One region of the Streptomyces sp. NPDC058650 genome, then DNA from elsewhere that is predicted to be linked to it. Evidence: riboswitches for the same ligand, from Rfam matches in the RefSeq annotation. Region 1 holds a riboswitch; the other holds the start of a gene.
What was found. Region 1 has a riboswitch for glycine ahead of gcvT (glycine cleavage system aminomethyltransferase GcvT). Riboswitches for the same ligand answer to the same signal wherever they lie in the genome.
Positions count from the first base shown of each region.

Region 1 (9,498 bases):
TACGCGAAGATCGTCATCCCGTTGGCGTGGTACGGGAGCGCCTTGCGGCGGTGCAGGATCAGGTCGGCGTCGAAGTCGAAGGGGATCTCGTGCGCGCCGAGGAGGTTGATCCGGCCGCTCGACTTGATCCGCTCGACCTCCTCGTCCGCGGTCTCGACGTTCACCGTGCGGGGCGAGCTGCCCTCCAGGCCGAGGAGCACCGCCTTGGGGGTGCCGTGGCCGTGGCCGGTCGCGCCCAGCGAGCCGTACAGCTCCGCCCGTATGGCCGCCGTGTGGGCGAGCAGACCCTCGTTCTTGAGCCGGCGGGCGAACATCCGGGCCGCGCGCATGGGGCCCACCGTGTGGGAGCTCGACGGGCCGATGCCGATCGAGAACAGGTCGAAGACCGAGATGGCCACGGAAGGACTCCTTGTGGGGGCTAGACGCCGTTGTCTGCCGGGGTGGTGCAGAGAAGCGTGAATGCGTCGGACATGGCGTGGGGCACCACGCTCACTGTCCAGTGTGCGCGGTGCCCCGGAGATACCGTACGAACGAAACCGGAACTAAATCGTACGAAACTACTTCAGGCCGGGGTACAGCGGGTGCTTGTCGGCCAGCGCGGTCACCCGGGCCTTGAGGGCCGCGGCCTTCTCGTCGTCGAAGCCCGGCTTCAGGGTCTCCGCGATGATGTCGGCGACCTCGGTGAAGTCCTCGGTGCCGAAGCCGCGGGTCGCGAGCGCCGGCGTGCCGATGCGCAGACCCGAGGTGACCATCGGCGGCCGCGGGTCGTTCGGAACGGCGTTCCGGTTGACCGTGATGCCGACCTCGTGGAGACGGTCCTCGGCCTGCTGGCCGTCGAGCTCGGAGTTCCGCAGGTCGACCAGGACCAGGTGCACGTCCGTGCCGCCGGACAGGACCGAGACACCGTGCGCGGTGACGTCGTCCTGGACCAGGCGCTCGGCGAGGATGCGGGCGCCGTCCAGGGTGCGCTGCTGGCGCTCCTTGAAGTCCTCCGAGGCCGCGACCTTGAAGGAGACGGCCTTGGCCGCGATCACGTGCTCCAGCGGGCCGCCCTGGAAACCGGGGAAGACCGACGAGTTCAGCTTCTTCGCGAACGCCTTCTTCGCGAGGATGATGCCGCCGCGGGGGCCGCCGAGCGTCTTGTGCGTGGTGGAGGTCACCACGTCCGCGTACGGGACCGGGTTCGGGTGCAGACCGGCCGCGACCAGGCCCGCGAAGTGGGCCATGTCGACCCACAGGAACGCCTCGACCTCGTCGGCGATCCGGCGGAACTCCGCGAAGTCCAGCTGACGCGGGTAGGCGGACCAGCCCGCGATGATGACCTTCGGGCGGTGCTCCTTGGCGAGGCGCTCGACCTCGGCCATGTCGACCAGACCGGCCTCGTCCACGTGGTACGCGACCACGTTGAACTGCTTGCCGGAGAAGTTCAGGCGCATGCCGTGGGTGAGGTGGCCGCCGTGCGCCAGGTCCAGACCCAGGATCGTGTCGCCCGGCTGGGCGATCGCGAAGAGGGCGGCCTGGTTCGCGGAGGCGCCGGAGTGCGGCTGGACGTTGGCGTACTCGGCGCCGAACAGGTCCTTGACCCGGTCGATCGCGATCTGCTCGGCCACGTCGACGTGCTCGCAGCCGCCGTAGTAGCGGCGGCCCGGGTAGCCCTCGGCGTACTTGTTGGTGAGGACGGAGCCCTGGGCCTCCATGACCGCGACCGGAGCGAAGTTCTCCGAGGCGATCATCTCGAGGGTGGACTGCTGACGAAGGAGCTCGGCGTCGACGGCGGCGGCGACGTCGGGGTCCAGCTCGTGGAGGGGAGTGTTCAGAAGCGACATGAATCGATCCCTAGGGGTCTCGGGCCCGGTCTCAGCCGGCGGAGAACGCGGTGTACTCGTCGGCGGAGAGCAGCTCGTCCGGCTCGCCCGCGACACGTACCTTGAACAGCCAGCCACCCTCGAACGGAGCCGTGTTCACCAGCGACGGGTCGTCCACCACGTTCTGGTTGGCCTCGACGACCTCACCCGTGACGGGGGAGTACAGGTCGCTCACGGACTTCGTCGACTCCAGCTCGCCGCAGGTCTCGCCCGCGGTGACGGTCGAGCCGACCTCGGGGAGCTGGGCGTAGACGACGTCACCGAGCGCGTTGGCCGCGAACTCCGTGATGCCGATCGTCGCGACGCCGTCCACGGCGTCCGACAGCCACTCGTGCTCCTTGGTGTAGCGCAGCTGCTGGGGGTTGCTCATGACCTGATTCTCCTGGATCGGGGGAGTACTGATGAACGTGGGTCTCGCGGGATGAGACCCGGGATGAGACGACTGCGTCACTTAAGGCGCTTGCCGCGCTACTTCTGGCGCTTGTAGAACGGCAGCGCCACGACCTCGTACGGCTCGTGGGTACCGCGGATGTCCACACCTACACCCTCGGTGCCGGGCGTGGCGTGCGCCGCGTCCACGTAGGCGATCGCGATCGGCTGCCCGAGGGTCGGGGACGGGGCGCCCGAGGTCACCTCGCCGATCACCACGCCGTCCTTGACGACGGAGAACCCGGCGCGCGGGACCCGGCGGCCCTCGGCGATCAGGCCGACGAGCTTGCGCGGCGGGGCGGTCTCGGCGCGCTCGGCGGCCTTCTCGAGCGCCTCGCGGCCGACGAAGCGGCCGTCGTTGGTCGTCTTCTCGAACTTGACGACCCGGCCGAGACCGGCGTCGAAGGGGGTGAGGGCGGTCGTCAGCTCGTGGCCGTACAGCGGCATGCCCGCCTCCAGGCGGAGCGTGTCACGGCAGGACAGGCCGCAGGGGATGAGGCCGACCGGGGTACCCGCCTCGGTCAGCGCCTTCCACACGCCCTCGGCGTGCTCGGGCTTCAGGAACAGCTCGAAGCCGTCCTCGCCGGTGTAGCCGGTACGGGCGATCAGCGCGGGCACGCCCGCGACCGTGCCGGGCAGGCCGGCGTAGTACTTCAGCCCGTCCAGGTCGGCGTCGGTGAGCGACTTCAGGATGCCGGGGGACTCCGGGCCCTGGACCGCGATCAGGGCGTACGCGTCACGGTCGTCGCGGACCTCGGCGTCGAAGCCGGCCGCGCGCTCGGTCAGCGCGTCCAGGACGATCTGCGCGTTCGAGGCGTTCGCGACGACCATGTACTCGGTCTCGCCGAGGCGGTAGACGATCAGGTCGTCGAGGATGCCGCCGTCCTCCTGGCAGATCATCGTGTAGCGGGCGCGGCCCACGCCCACCGTGGAGATGTTGCCGACGAGGGCGTGGTCGAGGAGCTCGACGGCCTGCGGCCCGGTGACGGTGATCTCACCCATGTGGGAGAGGTCGAAGAGGCCCGCCTTGGTCCGGACGGCGATGTGCTCGTCCCGCTCGCTGGCGTAGCGCAGCGGCATGTCCCAGCCCGCGAAGTCGGTCATGGTCGCGCCCAGCGAACGATGCAGCGCATCGAGGGCGGTAAGACGGGGGGCAGTGCTCATGGGGTGGCTCCCGGATCCCAAGGGCGGTTCGGTGACGAAACACATGACGGGCGAGGACGTCCTCCCCATCTGTCATGGAACCTGAGAGGTTCACCGAGAGCATCTCGTCACCGAGAGGTCGGCTTGCACCTTGGGTGGGGACACGGCAGGGTGTCCCGCTTTTCAGATCTGCCTCATCCACGCGGTACGGGGCCTGAGAGATTCAAGGGAGGGTCTTGCTCCTTCGGCGTCCGGACGCGTGAGCGTTCCGGAACTCTCCCGCGCGGATTCGAGCGGCCGGTATGAGGTTGTATGGCGACTGAGCGCGCCTGGCGCGCACATCATTGCACGCGTGCTCCGCGCGGCACATCACTTGTATCTCATTACCGCTTCTTTACACTTTGTGGGCAAGGGTCTCCTGAGGCCCGGCAGGGGGAGCAACGATGGGGATCCAGCACACCGGCGCATACGGAACCAGTACCGGCCTTCCGACCCAGCGTGCCCGGGCCAGGGCCAGGACCGGCCGCCGCGGCCGGCTCCTGCGGGACCTGCGCGAGCGCGGCGGCCGGGGGCCCCGTGCCCTCACCTTCGCCGCCGGCGACCTCGTCGTCGTCTCCGGGCTGCCCGGCAGCGGCAAGTCCACCCTCATGCGGCGCGCCGCCGACGGCCGGGGCATCGACTCCCAGGACGTCCGCGAGCGCTGGGAGGCCCGCATGCCGCGCTTCCTGCCCTACGCGGTCTACCGCCCCCTGGTACGGGTCGCGCACTACGCCGGACTGCGCCACGCCCTGCGCTCCGGCGCGAGCGTCGTCGTGCACGACTGCGGCACCCAGTCCTGGGTGCGGGGCTGGCTCGCCCGCGAGGCGCGCCGCCGCGGCGGCGCCCTGCACCTGGTCCTGCTCGACGTCGACCCGGACACCGCGCGCGACGGCCAGCGCGCCCGGGGCCGCGGTGTCTCCGCGTACGCCTTCGCCCGGCACCGGCGGGCCGTCGGCCGGCTCCTGCGGGCCGCCGAGTCCGGGGCCCTGCCGCACGGCTGCGCCTCGGCGACGCTCCTCGACCGGGACGCCGCGGACGCCCTGCGGAGGATCGGCTTCCGCGACACGGCCTGAGGGTCGACCCTGGCGCGGCCCGAGGGCCCCTCTCTTGCTCGTACCCACTGCTTTTGGCCACGGCGGCGCCAGGGCGGCGTTAGGGTGCTGCGGGGCGGCGCGGGAGGGTGCGCCCGCGCGAGACAGGGGAAGAGGGACCGTGGACGTGACGTGGCCGGGCAATGAGCTCGAAGAGGTGCTGGCCGCCTCGCTCGGCAACCCCGCCGCAGGGGGCCGACTCGTCGAGGTGCTGGGCCGCAGCCCGGTCTGGGTCCCCCTGCCCAACGGCGGCGGCCCCGACAGCCCCGACCTGGACCTCGCCACCATGGAGATCGACGGCGCGGCCTTCGTCCCCGTCTTCAGCTCCGAGCAGCAGTTCCTCGCCTGTGTCGGCACGCACATGTCCTACACCGTCGCCCCCGCCCGCGACTTCGCCCGCGGCCTGCCCCCGCAGCTGGGCATCGCCGTGAATCCCGGTGGCACCGTCGGCGTCCCGCTGCCCCCGCCCGCCGTGGCGGAACTCTGCCGCGCCGGCCGCACCCCGCTCGACGGCCCGGCCACCGGCGGCCGCGTCCGGCTCTTCGAGCCCGACTGGCAGGACGACCCCGTCGACTTCCTCGCCGCCGCCTCCGCCGAATTCGAGGCCGCGGGCGTCGTCGCCACCGCCCGCCGCGCCCTCGCGAGCGTCGAGGGCACCGAACCCGCCCTCTTCATCGGCGTCCAGCTCGCCGCCTGGGACGGCGTCGACCGCAACGCTCCCCTGGACGCCCTCGGCCGCGCCCTCGGCCGCGTCGAGGTCGCCTGGCCGGTCAACCTCATCCTGCTCGACATGGCGCAGGACCCGGTCGGCGACTGGATGCTGGAGCGGGTACGCCCCTTCTACCAGCGCGCCGCCGGGTGAGCGGCACCCTGTTTAAGCTGAACTGAATCGGTAGCCGGACGGACGACGTCCGGGCGGACGTGGTGAACGGAAGAGGGGCGGGACCCAGGGTGAGCGCGTCAGGCACCGCTGCGACCGGTCAGGTCGAGCACATGCTGCGCCAGGTGGCACCCGGACGCTACGACGCGTACGAGCGGCTGCTGCACGCCCTGGCCGACGGCGAGGTCTGGATGCTGCTCTGGCAGGGCTCGCCCGGCTCGTCCGAGGCCCAGTACGGGAACATGGAGGTCGACGGCTTCGGCTACGCGCCCTGTGTGACCTCCGCGCAGGAGCTCGCCGCCTCCGGCTGGAACCGCGCCCACGAGCTCGTCACCGGCCGCGAGATGGCCCGCGCCCTCTACCCCGACCGTTGGGGCATCTGGCTGAATCCGCACGCTCCCGGCGGCGGCGTCGGCATCCCGTGGGCCGACCTGCGCCGCATCGCCACCGGCCTCGACCGGATGCCCGCCGGGCCGCTGCGCGTCAGCGAACCCGCACTGGAGATCCCGCAGTTCTACGCCCTGCTCACGCAGAACGCGCACCGCACGCCGGCCGTTCGGTCGCTGCGCCGCGGCTGGGTGCAGCCCGCGCTCGGCTCCCCGTACCTCGCCGTCGGACTCGACCTGTACGACACCTCCGCGGCCGCCGTCGACTCCGTCCGCGCGATGATGCGCCAGTCGATCTCCGCCGTGCCGGACGGGCTGCCCGTCTCGACGGTCGCGCTCTCCGACGCGTACGACCCGGTGGCCCTCTGGCTGAGTGCCAACGCGCGGCCCTTCTACGACCGCGAGGCGCACGCCGGACGCGGATCCGCCGCCGTGCCGGGATACGGCTACCCGCCGCCGACTCCGTCCGGATACTGAGACGCCACTCTTTTCCCCCTGCGCCCCACCGGCCTCCGGAGTCTTCTCCGGAGGCCGTTGTTCGCCCCAATACCGCACCTCGAACGCCTAGTTGTGCGACATGTCCGATTGCGGTGAAGAGGACCCGAGATGGTCCGCTCAGGTGATCGCGACGTCCGGATAACGGAAGTCGCAGCACCGCATCACGTTTGAGCAAACATTCCTCGTCAGGGCTGGCGGGTGATCACAAGCGCATTGAAGACTCCCCGGAACACCGGGCGTTCGGCTCCCTTCGAATCGAAGCCCCGCAGGTTGTTCCACCGAGCCGCTACCCGCGGCAGGGCAAGGGCCGGCTACCGGCGGCCGAGAGGGGTCCTCACCACGATGACGGCACCACTGCACGAGACGAGTGCGGGCGAGTCGACCGCCACCGTCGTCGGCACGCCCGACGCTCCCGGCGCTCCGGACAACTCCGGCACCTCCGACGCCTCCGTCAAGGCGATCCAGGGCCGCTCGCCCTGGCAGATCGCCTGGACGCGCCTGAAGCGCGACAAGCTCGCCCTCGCGGGCGCCTTCGTCGTCGTCTTCCTCGTCCTGGTCGCGATCTTCGCCCCGGTCATCGTCGGCCTCCTCGGCCACCCGCCGGACGAGTTCCACGAGGACCAGATCGACCCGCTCTTCGGCACGCCGATCGGGTCCTGGGGCGGCATCAGCTCCGACTTCCTCCTGGGCGTCGAGCCGGTCAACGGCCGCGACGTCTTCAGCCGGATCGTCTACGGCGCCCGGATCTCGCTGCTCGTCGCCTTCCTCGCCGCGGTCTTCGCGGTCGTCCTCGGCACCGTGCTCGGCATCGTCGCGGGCTACTTCGGCGGCTGGATCGACGCGGCCCTCAGCCGGGTCATGGACGTCATGCTCGCCTTCCCGCAGCTCCTCTTCACGATCGCCCTGGTCTCGGTGCTGCCCAACCAGCTCCTCGGCCTCGACGGCTCCGGCGTGCGCATCGCCGCCCTGGTGGTCGTGATCGGCTTCTTCGGCTGGCCGTACGTGGGCCGCATCGTCCGCGGCCAGACCCTCTCGCTGCGCAACCGCGAGTACGTCGAGGCCGCCCAGAGCCTCGGCGCCGGCCGTCTCTACATCCTGCGCCGCGAGCTGCTGCCCAACCTGATCGCCCCGATCATGGTCTACGCGACCCTCATGATCCCCACCAACATCCTCACCGAAGCGGCGCTCAGCTTCCTCGGCGCGGGTGTGAAGCCTCCCACCGCTTCCTGGGGCCAGATGCTGTCGACGGCCATCACCACGTACGAGGCGGACCCCGTGTTCATGGTGATCCCCGGCCTCGCGATCTTCATCACCGTCCTGGCGTTCAACCTCTTCGGCGACGGCGTGCGTGACGCGCTCGACCCGAAGGGCTCCCGCTGACCGCTCGTCGACGGACCCAAGACGACACAAGCCCCGCCCCTGCCGCTGGCGACAGGAGGCTCATCCCCCAACGGCGGACCGACATGACGGCCGTCACTACTCCGGAGGTTGCGAGACCCATGACACTGATGAGCTCTCAGAGGCGCAGAATCGCCGCGGGCGCGCTGCTGGCAGCGGCCACGATGGTCGTCACCACCGCGTGCGGCGGTGGCGGTGGCAAGACCGAAGGCAAGGACGGCAAGACGAGCACGGCCGGCTTCAACGCCGCCGTGAACAAGGTCGCCAACCCCTCGGACAAGAAGGGCGGCGAGCTGAAGTTCATCGGCTCGCAGGAGGCCGACTCGTGGGACCCGCAGCGCGGCTACTACGGCTTCGTGTGGGACTTCGCCCGCTACTACACCCGCCAGCTGGTCACCTTCAAGGCCGAGCCGGGCGCCGCCTCCACCGAGCTCGTCTCGGACCTCGCCACCGACACCGGCAAGGTCTCGGCCGACGGCCTGACCTACACCTTCACGCTGAAGGACGGGGTCACCTGGGAGGACGGCAAGCCGATCACCTCCAAGGACATCAAGTACGGCATCGAGCGCATCTGGGCCCAGGACGTCATCTCCGGCGGCCCGATCTACCTCCAGCAGGTCCTCGACCCCAAGGGCGAGTACAAGGGCCCGTACAAGGACACCTCCGCGGACAAGCTCGGCCTGAAGGCGATCGAGACCCCGGACGACAAGACCATCATCTTCAAGCTGCCGGTCGCCAACGGTGACTTCCTGCAGATGCTGGCCATGCCCGCCGCGTCCCCGGTCCGCCAGGACAAGGACACCAAGGCCAAGTACCAGCTGAAGCCCTTCTCGTCCGGCCCGTACAAGTGGCAGTCGTACACGCCGAACAAGTCGATCAAGCTCGTCCGCAACGACAAGTGGGACGCGAAGACCGACACGGTCCGCAAGGCCCTGCCGGACACCGTCAGCGTCACGTTCACCACGAACGCCGACGACATGGACAACCGTCTGGTGGAGGGCGAGTACGACCTCGACATCAACGCGACGGGTGTCGGCGCCGCCGCGCGCCAGAAGGTGCTCCAGCAGCACAAGGGCAACGTCGACAACCCGCAGACGGGCTTCATCCGCTACGCGGTCTTCCCGCAGACGGTGATCCCCAACGTCGAGTGCCGCAAGGCCATCATCTACGCGGCCGACTCCAAGTCCCTCCAGACCGCCCGTGGCGGCCCGCAGGGCGGTGGCGACATCGCCACCAACATGCTGCCGCCGGCGCTCAAGGGTGCCGACGCCAAGGCCGACCCGTACGGCAAGCTCGCCGGCGCGCCGGACCTCGCCAAGGCGAAGGACGCGCTCAAGAAGTGCGGCAAGCCGAGCGGCTTCAAGACCACGATCGCGGTCCGCAACAACAAGAAGGTCGAGATCGCGACCGCCGAGTCCCTCCAGCAGTCGCTGAAGGCCGTCGGCATCGACGCCCAGATCGACCTGTTCGACGGCGCCCAGACGTCCGGCATCATCGGTTCGCCGAAGGTCGTCAAGGACAAGGGCTACGGCATCATCATCATGGGCTGGGGCGCCGACTTCCCGACCGGGCAGGGCTTCCTCCAGCCGCTGGTCGACGGCCGCTTCATCCTCCAGAGCGGTAACAACAACTTCTCCGAGCTGAACGACAAGGCCATCAACGGCCTGTTCGACCAGGCGCTGAAGGAGACCGACCCCGACAAGGCCGGCGAGCTCTACAAGCAGATCAACACGAAGGTCTCGGAGGCCGCGGTCTACCTGCCCTTCACC
Region 1 covers NZ_JBHXRL010000002.1:237,666-247,163, forward strand. The annotation lists gene ACFWWU_RS04830 (L-serine ammonia-lyase) at 1-398, opposite strand, end outside; gene glyA (serine hydroxymethyltransferase) at 558-1,826, opposite strand; gene gcvH (glycine cleavage system protein GcvH) at 1,858-2,235, opposite strand; gene gcvT (glycine cleavage system aminomethyltransferase GcvT) at 2,334-3,458, opposite strand; glycine riboswitch at 3,631-3,729, opposite strand; gene ACFWWU_RS04850 (AAA family ATPase) at 3,881-4,549, shown strand; gene ACFWWU_RS04855 (enhanced serine sensitivity protein SseB) at 4,689-5,429, shown strand; gene ACFWWU_RS04860 (enhanced serine sensitivity protein SseB C-terminal domain-containing protein) at 5,519-6,310, shown strand; gene ACFWWU_RS04865 (ABC transporter permease) at 6,674-7,711, shown strand; gene ACFWWU_RS04870 (ABC transporter substrate-binding protein) at 7,831-9,498, shown strand, end outside.

Region 2 (9,498 bases), on a different contig from region 1:
CGGGCACAACCCGGGTGACGAGCTCGCCAGGCGGCGGCGCGACAAGGCGGTCTGAGCGGCTCTGTCAGGGGGCGCCCCTGCGAGGGGCCGCCCTTGGTGGCGGGCAGTACCCCCTGGGGGCCCTTGGCCGTTCTGGGTGTTGTTCCTGTGGCGCTTTCGGTGGCGGCGGCCCCGGGTGGTTGCCGCCCCGTTGTCAGTGGCATGGGGCAGCATCGGAAGTGTGAGAGCCGCGCCGACGATCCTGCATCTCGACATGGATGCGTTCTTCGCCGCCGCCGAGCAGGCGGCGAAGCCCAGCCTGCGCGGAAAACCCGTGGTCGTCGGGGGCCTCGGGCCGCGCGGAGTCGTCGCCACCGCCTCGTACGAGGCACGCCGTTTCGGGGTGCACTCGGCCATGCCGATGGGCCAGGCGCGACGGCTCGCGCCGAACGCCGCGTATCTCGTCCCGCGTTTCGCCTTCTACCGGTCGATCAGTGAGCAGGTCATGGAGCTCCTCGGGCGGCTCTCGCCGCTCGTGGAGCCGCTCAGCCTCGACGAGGCCTTCGTGGACCTGGAGGCCGGGGGCCTCGCCGACGACAGCGCCGGCGCGCGGGTCGTCGGCGAGCGGCTGCGGGCCGACATCCTGGCGACGACGGGGCTGACGGGGTCGGTGGGGCTCGCGGGGTCGAAGATGATCGCGAAGATCGCTTCCGAGGAGGCCAAGCCCGACGGGCTGGTCCTCATCGTGCCGGGGACCGAGAGGGAGCTGCTCGGGCCCCGGTCGGTGCGGATCCTGCCCGGCGTCGGGCCCGCGACCGGGGAGCATCTGCGGCGTGCCGGGATGACCACGGTCTCCGACCTGGCCGAGGCGGGCGAGGACGAGCTCGTACGGCTGCTGGGGCGGGCGCACGGGGCCTCGCTGTACCGGATGGCCCAGGGGCACGACGACCGGGCCGTGGTGGCCGAGCGGGACGCCAAATCGGTGTCGGTCGAGGACACCTTCGACGTCGACCTGCACGACCGGGTGCGGATCAGGACCGAGGTGGAGCGGCTCGCCGAGCGGTGCGTGGCGCGGTTGCGGGCCTCGGGGCACTCGGGACGGACCATCGTCCTCAAGGTGCGGCGGTACGACTTCTCGACGCTGACCCGGTCCGAGACGCTGCGGGGGCCGACGGACGACCCGGTGGTCGTGCGGGAGGCCGCCGGGCGGCTCCTGGAGGCGGTCGACACGACCGGGGGCGTGCGGCTGCTCGGGGTGGGCGTGAGCGGGCTCGCGGACTACACGCAGGAGGATCTCTTCGCCCAGGCCGAGGAGGAGCGTGCGGCGGTCGCGGTGGCGGCCGTGGAGTCGGCGGGGGGCGGTGCGGGTGCCGATGGTGTGGCGGACGCGCGCGAGTCCGCCGGGGCCGTTGCCGCCGCCGTCGAGCGGCGGTGGGCGCCCGGGCACGACGTACGGCACGCGGTGCACGGGGCGGGGTGGGTGCAGGGGAGCGGGGTCGGGCGGGTCACGGTGCGGTTCGAGGAGCCGTGGTCGGCGCCGGGGCGGGTGCGGACGTTCTCGGTGGACGATCCGGAACTGGAGCCTTCGGAGCCGTTGCCCTTGGTGCGGGGGGAGTGTCCGGCGGGGACGTGACTCGGTTGTCGGGTGTCGGGGGTGGGGTGTGCGCCCGGCCTCGCGGCCGGGCTGGGGTTACCGACCGCGCCGCTCGTGCGGTGGGGTGGGCGGAGGTGCGGGTTTCCCGTGGGGGTTCGCGCCTTGGCGGCTGTGGGTTTGCTCGGGAGGCGCGCCTCGGGGTCAGGGACCCTCTTGGCCTGCCAGGTGGCCGAAGTCGGTGTCCTGGGGGTTCTGGGGCGGGGGTGGGAGCGTGAGGTCGTAGTGGCGGTAGAGCTGGAGCTCCTGCTCGGGGGAGAGGTGGCGGCCCACGCCGAAGTCCGGGGCGTCCTTGATGAGCGCGCGTTCGAACGGGATGTGGAGGCCGTCGTCCAGGAGGTCGCTCGGCTCCAGGGGGACGAAGGCGTCCCGGCTGAACAGGCCGGTGCGGACCGCGGCCCATTCCGGGATGCCGGTCGCGTCGTCCAGGTACACCTCGTCCACGGTTCCGATCTTGTGTCCGTTCCGGTCGAACGCCTTGCGGCCGATCAGGCTGCGCGGATCGATGTCGGTCTGCACGGTCCCTCCAACTGGTCGCAACTGCTCTACACCCCTACGAAAGTGCACATCTGGGATGTCGGCCACTTGAGCGATGGGAGCCGCAACCTCGCTGGTAGGCTGGCTGTGGCTGTCGACCCTGTGCGGGAGAGTCCCCCGGAGAAACCTTCCGGAGGGCGCCGAAGGAGCAAATCCTCCCCGGAATCTCTCAGGCCCCTGTACCGCGCGGACGAGGTCACTCTGGAAAGCAGAGCGGTGTCCACGGCATGCGCTCTCACCGACGGTGAAAGCCGGCGTGCCGCGAGGCGTGCCGGTGAAACTCTCAGGTTGAGATGACAGAGGGGGAGGCCGTCCGGGTACCCGCGCCGTGGTGCCCCTCGCAGGTCGTGACGACCAGGAGGCCTCCGTACATGACTGCCAACCGCATTCCGCTCTCCGAGCTCGAACAGGGCATCCCGTTCGAGCAGCGGCACATCGGGCCCGACGCCGAGGCGCGGGCCAAGATGCTCGCTCAGGTCGGTTACGGCTCGCTCGACGAGCTCACCGCCGCCGCGGTGCCGGACGTGATCAAGAACGCCGAGGCGCTGGGCCTGCCGGCCGCGCGCACCGAGGCCCAGGTGCTGGCCGAGCTCCGCACGCTCGCCGACAGCAACCAGGTCCTCGCCCCGATGATCGGCCTCGGGTACTACGGGACCTTCACGCCTCCGGTCATTCTTCGGAACGTCATGGAGAACCCGGCCTGGTACACCGCCTACACGCCGTACCAGCCCGAGATCTCGCAGGGGCGTCTGGAGGCGCTGCTCAACTTCCAGACCATGGTCGCCGACCTGACCGGTCTGCCCACCTCGGGCGCCTCCCTCCTCGACGAGGGCACCGCCGCCGCCGAGGCCATGTCCCTGTCCCGGCGCGTTGGCAAGGTCAAGAACGGCGTCTTCCTCGTCGACGCCGATGCCCTGCCGCAGACGATCGCCGTCATCGAGACCCGCGCCGAGCCGACCGGTGTCGAGGTCGTCGTCGCGGATCTCAGTGACGGGATTCCCTCCGAGATCGCCGCGCGTGGTGTCTTCGGTGTGCTGATCCAGTACCCGGGCGCCTCCGGTGCCGTGCGGGACATCAAGGCCACCGTCGACCAGGCCCACGAGCTCGGCGCCATCGTCACCGTCGCCGCCGACCTGCTCGCGCTGACCCTGCTCACCTCGCCCGGCGAGCTGGGCGCGGACATCGCCGTCGGTACGACGCAGCGCTTCGGCGTGCCCATGGGCTTCGGCGGTCCCCACGCCGGTTACATGGCCGTCCAGGACAAGCACGCCCGCTCGCTGCCCGGTCGCCTGGTGGGTGTGTCCGTCGACGCCGACGGGAACCGCGCGTACCGCCTCGCCCTGCAGACCCGCGAGCAGCACATCCGCCGCGAGAAGGCCACCAGCAACATCTGTACGGCTCAGGTGCTGCTCGCCGTCATGGCCGGCATGTACGCCGTCTACCACGGGCCGGACGGGCTGAAGGGGATCGCGCAGCGGACCCACCGGTACGCCACGATCCTCGCCGCGGGTCTCACCGCCGGTGGGGTCGAGGTCGTGCACGGCTCGTACTTCGACACCCTCACCGTCCGGGTGCCCGGCAAGGCCGACGAGGTCGTCGCCGCCGCCCGCGACGCCGGGGTGAACCTCTACCGCGTCGACGCCGATCTCGTCTCGATCTCCTGTGACGAGACCACCGGACGCGAGCAGCTCGCCGCCGTCTGGGGCGCCTTCGGTGTCGACGGCGACGTCGAGGCCCTGGACGCCACCGCCGAGGACACGCTGCCCGCCGGGCTGCTGCGCTCCGACGCGTACCTGACCCACCCGGTCTTCCACGCGCACCGCTCCGAGACGTCGATGCTGCGCTACCTGCGCAAGCTCGCCGACCGCGACTACGCGCTCGACCGCGGCATGATCCCGCTCGGCTCCTGCACGATGAAGCTGAACGCGACGACCGAGATGGAGCCGGTGACCTGGCCCGAGTTCGGCCAGATCCACCCCTTCGCCCCGGTCGACCAGGCGCAGGGCTACGTCACGCTCATCACCGAGCTGGAAGAGCGCCTCGCCGAGGTCACCGGATACGACAAGGTGTCGATCCAGCCCAACGCCGGTTCGCAGGGCGAGCTGGCCGGCCTGCTGGCCGTCCGCGCCTACCACCGCGCCAACGGCGACCTCCAGCGCACCGTCTGCCTCATCCCGTCCTCCGCGCACGGCACCAACGCCGCCTCCGCGGTGATGGCCGGCATGAAGGTCGTCGTCGTCAAGACCGCCGACGACGGCGAGGTCGACATCGCGGACCTGCGCGCCAAGATCGAGCAGTACCGCGACGAGCTGTCCGTGCTCATGATCACCTACCCGTCCACGCACGGCGTCTTCGAGGAGCACGTCGCCGACATCTGCGCCGAGGTCCACGAGGCCGGCGGTCAGGTGTACGTCGACGGTGCCAACCTCAACGCGCTGGTCGGGCTCGCGAAGCCGGGCAAGTTCGGTGGCGACGTCTCGCACCTCAATCTGCACAAGACCTTCTGCATCCCGCACGGTGGCGGTGGCCCCGGTGTCGGTCCGGTCGGTGTGCGTGCGCACCTCGCCCCGTACCTGCCGAACCACCCGCTCCAGCCCACGGCGGGCCCGGAGACCGGCGTCGGCCCGATCTCGGCGGCCCCGTGGGGCTCCGCCGGCATCCTGCCGATCTCCTGGTCGTACGTGCGCCTGATGGGCGGCGAGGGCCTCAAGCGCGCCACGCAGGTCGCCGTGCTCGCGGCGAACTACATCGCCAAGCGCCTGGAGCCGCACTTCCCGGTGCTCTACACCGGTCCGGCCGGTCTGGTCGCCCACGAGTGCATCGTGGACCTGCGTCCGCTCTCGAAGGAGACGGGCGTCACGGTCGACGACATCGCCAAGCGTCTGATCGACTACGGCTTCCACGCGCCGACGATGTCCTTCCCGGTGGCCGGCACGCTGATGATCGAGCCCACCGAGTCCGAGGACATCACCGAGCTCGACCGCTTCTGCGACACGATGATCGCGATCCGCGCGGAGATCGAGAAGGTCGCCTCGGGCGTGTGGCCCGCCGACGACAACCCGCTGCACAACGCCCCGCACACCGCGGCCGCGCTGGGCGGCGAGTGGAGCCACCCGTACACCCGTGACGAGGCGGTCTTCCCGGCCGGTGTCTCGGCCGCCGACAAGTACTGGCCGCCGGTCCGTCGCATCGACGGCGCCTTCGGCGACCGGAACCTGGTCTGCTCCTGCCCGCCGATGGACGAGTACGACGCCTGATCCGCTGAGGCGGTGAGTAGCTGAGCACGAGCAGAGGGCCGGTTCGGAGGATCTCCTCCGGGCCGGCCCTCGGCGTTTCTCCCTCGTACGGTGATCTCCGCGTGCTCAGGCCGCGGTCGTCACCCGTCCCGCCGTCAGTGGCCGGTGCGGGGCGATGATCTGCCCGTCCGGCAGCAGTTCACCGGTGTCCTCGAAGAGCAGGACGCCGTTGCACAGCAGGCTCCAGCCCTGTTCCGGATGGTGTGCCATCAGGCGGGCCGCCTCCCGGTCGTTGGAGTCGGCGGTGGGACAGGCAGGCTGGTGCTGGCACATGGGTGGGTTCTTTCGCTGCGTCGTGGTGGATGTCCTGCGGCTCTTCGCGCTCATCGCCGCCCCCGTCGGTCGGTTCGGTTCCGGTCCCAGTCTTGCCCCATGGACGGTCTTCCGCAGGTATTTCGCGGCAGCTCGTCCTCTCCGGGGAAGACGCATCACCCGCAGGGGCGGTTCAGGTCAAGAGCACCGTCTCTTCGGGTGGTTCGGGGTGGTCCGAGCGGGCTAGTCCGTACGGGAGCGGCGTTCGGTAGGGCCGTTCGGGCCCGGTCCTCGGACAGCAGTGCGCCCCGTGACCCGGGCGGGCCACGGGGCGGGAGCCGTAGGAGGGGTGGATCAGGCGGGCGCGGCCGAGCCCAGGAGGGGCGGCGGCGCGAGACGCGTACTGAGCACGGGCAGGAGGTCGGCGACCTGGTAGGGCCGGTAGGCCGCGATCCCCGGCGGCGCGGGGGCCAGGGGTACCAGGAGATCGGCCGCGGCCGGGGCGTCGGTCGTGCCGTCCGCCTCCGGTTCGGCGTGCAGCCAGAGCGTCAGCATGTAGAGCTCGGGTACGGAGAGCAGCCGGGGCTGGTACGGGGTGGGCAGCGCCTCGGCCTGGAGCAGGGCCCGTTCCGTCGCGGTGACGTACGGCCCCTCGAAGAAGTGCGAGAACGTCCAGCCGTCCGGGGTGAGCATGGTGTCCGCGGCGGCGATCGCCCGCTCCCCGTTCCGGATCAGGAACCGCCAGCCGGTGAGCCGGGTGAGGGGCGGCCGTCCAGGTGCTCCCGTGACGCCGAGGACGTGTACGGGCAACGGGAGTTCGGGGCTCAGCGGTCCCTGCGCGGCCCGCAGGGCGGGAGTTCGGGCCTCGCGGACGGCGGTCGGTGAGCCGAGGGCCGCGAGAACACTGCGGAGGGCCGGCGCGGGGGCCGGAGAGGGTCGGAGCATGGTGGGTCGCCTCTCACTCAGGAGACACGGTGATGCGTGGGCAGGTACGACGGCGCTGTCGGCGGCGCGGCCAGAGAGGGGCCATGGGGCCATGACCGGGCACCAACACTCTGCCTCGTCCGCGGAGTTTATACGACACGTGTTCTCAGAGTGTTTCCGCTAGACGTCGCCGATATTCCTGGCAAGGCCTCATCAGGCCTTATTCCGGAGGCTGTTCAAGCGGAATCATGACGGCCGGGCGGCGCTCACCTGCGTATTCCTCGCCGAGCCGGACGGCTGAATTATGATCCCCCGTCACGGGACAATAGGACATTGGTATATGTCGACCGCGTCATGCCTTCGGAATGTGCCCGTGGAGAGCTCCTTCCAGCCTATCCTCCGGCGGCCCCGTTCCGCAGGCGTTGTGGATCAGCGAGGTGGGCATCATGGTCCGTGACGCGCGGCCGTCGTCGCGGCTGCCCACGGTGGGAGGGACGGCTTCGATGGGGGAGAAGGTCGACGCGGACGGGTTCGGCCCGGCCGACCGACAGCAGTACCGGAGAAAGCTCCAGCAGTGTCTCGCGGGGCTCGCGAGGCTGCTGGCGGAGAAGAGGTTCGACCGGCCCCGCAATCTCATGGGTCTGGAGATCGAACTCAATCTCGCCGGTGCCGACGGGCTGCCCCGGATGCTCAACGCACCGGTTCTGGAAAGGATCGCGAGCTCCGATTTCCAGACGGAACTCGGATTGTTCAACCTGGAAGTGAACATCGCTCCCCACCGGCTCGGCGGCAGGGTATTCGACCGGCTCGCCGAAGAGATCGGCACCGGACTCGGATATGCCGACCGCAAGGCCGCGGAACTCGACGCCGGCGTCGTCATGATCGGCATACTCCCCACGCTCGCCCAGAGCGACCTGGTCTTCGAGAACCTGTCGGCCGCCGACCGCTACGCGCTCCTCAACAACCAGATCCTCGCGGCCAGGGGCGAGGACTTCACCCTCGACATCCACGGAGTCGAACGGCTCACGTGCACCTCGGAGTCGATCGTGCCGGAGGCCGCCTGCACCTCCGTGCAGCTGCACCTCCAGGTCACGCCGGCCAGGTTCGCCGCCGTATGGAACGCGGCGCAGGCGGTGGCGGGCGTCCAGATCGCCCTCGGTGCGAACGCGCCCTTCGTCTTCGGCCGTGAGGTGTGGCGCGAGTCCCGGCCGCCGCTGTTCCAGCAGGCCACCGACACCAGGCCGCCCGAGCTGCAGTCCCAGGGCGTCCGGCCGCGCACCTGGTTCGGGGAGCGGTGGGTGGACTCGGTGTACGACCTCTTCGAGGAGAACCTCCGCTACTTCCCGGCCCTCCTCCCCATCTGCGACGAGGAGGACCCGCTCCTCGTCCTCGACGAGGGCGGGGTGCCGAAACTCCAGGAACTCGTCCTGCACAACGGCACGGTCTACCGCTGGAACAGGCCCGTGTACGGCTGGGTCGACGGGGTCCCGCACCTGCGCGTGGAGAACCGGGTACTGCCCGCCGGGCCGACCGTGACCGACGTGATCGCGAACGCGGCCTTCTACTACGGGCTCGTGCGCTCGCTCGCGGACGAACCGCGGCCGGTCTGGAAGCGGATGGCCTTCGAGGACGCGGAGGCCAACTTCGACACGGCCTGCCGCCACGGCATCGAGGCGGAGCTGCGCTGGCCCCGCCCGGGCCGCGCCGGCGGCGTCGCGACCCTGCCGGCGGTACGTCTCGTCCTCGACGAGCTGCTGCCGCTCGCCGCGGCCGGACTGGACGCCTGGCACATCGAGCCGGCGGACCGGGACTTCTACCTCGGGGTGATCGAGCAGCGCTGTCTGCGGAAGGTGAACGGGGCCTCCTGGCAGGCCGACACCTTCCACCAGGCGCTGGATTCGGGCCTCGACCGGGAGGCGGCGCTCGCCGCGACCACCCGCCGCTACCGGACGCTGATGCACGAGGGCGAGCCGGTGCACACCTGGCCCGTGGGGATCGGCTGACGCCTGCCCCGCTCGCTCCGGGCGTCGGTCCGGGGCGGCCGCCCCGGGCATGGCTGATCATGTCAAGGTAGTAGCGGCGGGACGCGACTGCCGGAACGGCATGGGCCCACGACCGGGAAGTGGAGACAGGTGTGGTGTCGGAGCAAGACGTGAGGGACGCTTCCCTGCCCCCCGGAGGCCTGCCGCGGAGAGTGCTGCGCTCCGAGACCCTGATCGTGCTCGCGCTGTCGCTCGGAGCGAGCGCGTTGTCGTCGCTCATCAGTTTCATCGGCTCACTGACCAGGCCCGGGTCGCTGAAGGAGCAGGCGGCGACGCTCAACGGCTCGTACGCGCCGGGGCGGCCGTGGCTCGACCTGTCCTGGCAGCTCTTCGGTATCGCCTCGGCGCTCGTGCCGGTCGTCCTCGTCGCCCATCTGCTGCTGCGGGAGGGCGTCGGCCTCCGGGCCATCGGCTTCGACCGGACCCGGCCCTGGCCCGACCTGGGGCGAGGGGCGCTCGTCGCTGCCGGGATCGGGAGCGCGGGGCTCGCCTTCTACCTCGCGGCGCGGGCGTCCGGGTTCAACCTGACGGTAGTGCCGGAGTCCTTGCCGGAGGTGTGGTGGAAGTATCCGGTGCTGATCCTCTCGGCGGTGCAGAACTCCGTCCTCGAAGAGGTCATCGTCGTCGGCTATCTGCTGCGCAGACTCGGGCAGTTGGGGTGGACGCCGATGGCGGCCCTCGTCGCGAGTTCGGTACTGCGCGGCTCCTACCACCTCTACCAGGGGATCGGCGGATTCCTCGGCAACGTGGTGATGGGCGTGGTCTTCGTCCTGCTGTACCGGCGCTGGGGGCGGGTCGGGCCGCTGGTCGTGGCGCA
Region 2 covers NZ_JBHXRL010000003.1:9,130-18,627, forward strand. The annotation lists gene ACFWWU_RS06115 (MerR family transcriptional regulator) at 1-55, shown strand, start outside; gene ACFWWU_RS06120 (DNA polymerase IV) at 221-1,612, shown strand; gene ACFWWU_RS06125 (PRC-barrel domain-containing protein) at 1,775-2,149, opposite strand; glycine riboswitch at 2,263-2,362, shown strand; gene gcvP (aminomethyl-transferring glycine dehydrogenase) at 2,539-5,424, shown strand; gene ACFWWU_RS06135 (DUF5999 family protein) at 5,530-5,736, opposite strand; gene ACFWWU_RS06140 (hypothetical protein) at 6,070-6,660, opposite strand; gene ACFWWU_RS06145 (glutamate--cysteine ligase) at 7,143-8,642, shown strand; gene ACFWWU_RS06150 (CPBP family intramembrane glutamic endopeptidase) at 8,792-9,498, shown strand, end outside.
Region 2: linked by a shared signal. The riboswitch ahead of gcvP (aminomethyl-transferring glycine dehydrogenase) and the one ahead of gcvT (glycine cleavage system aminomethyltransferase GcvT) in region 1 are both predicted to bind glycine.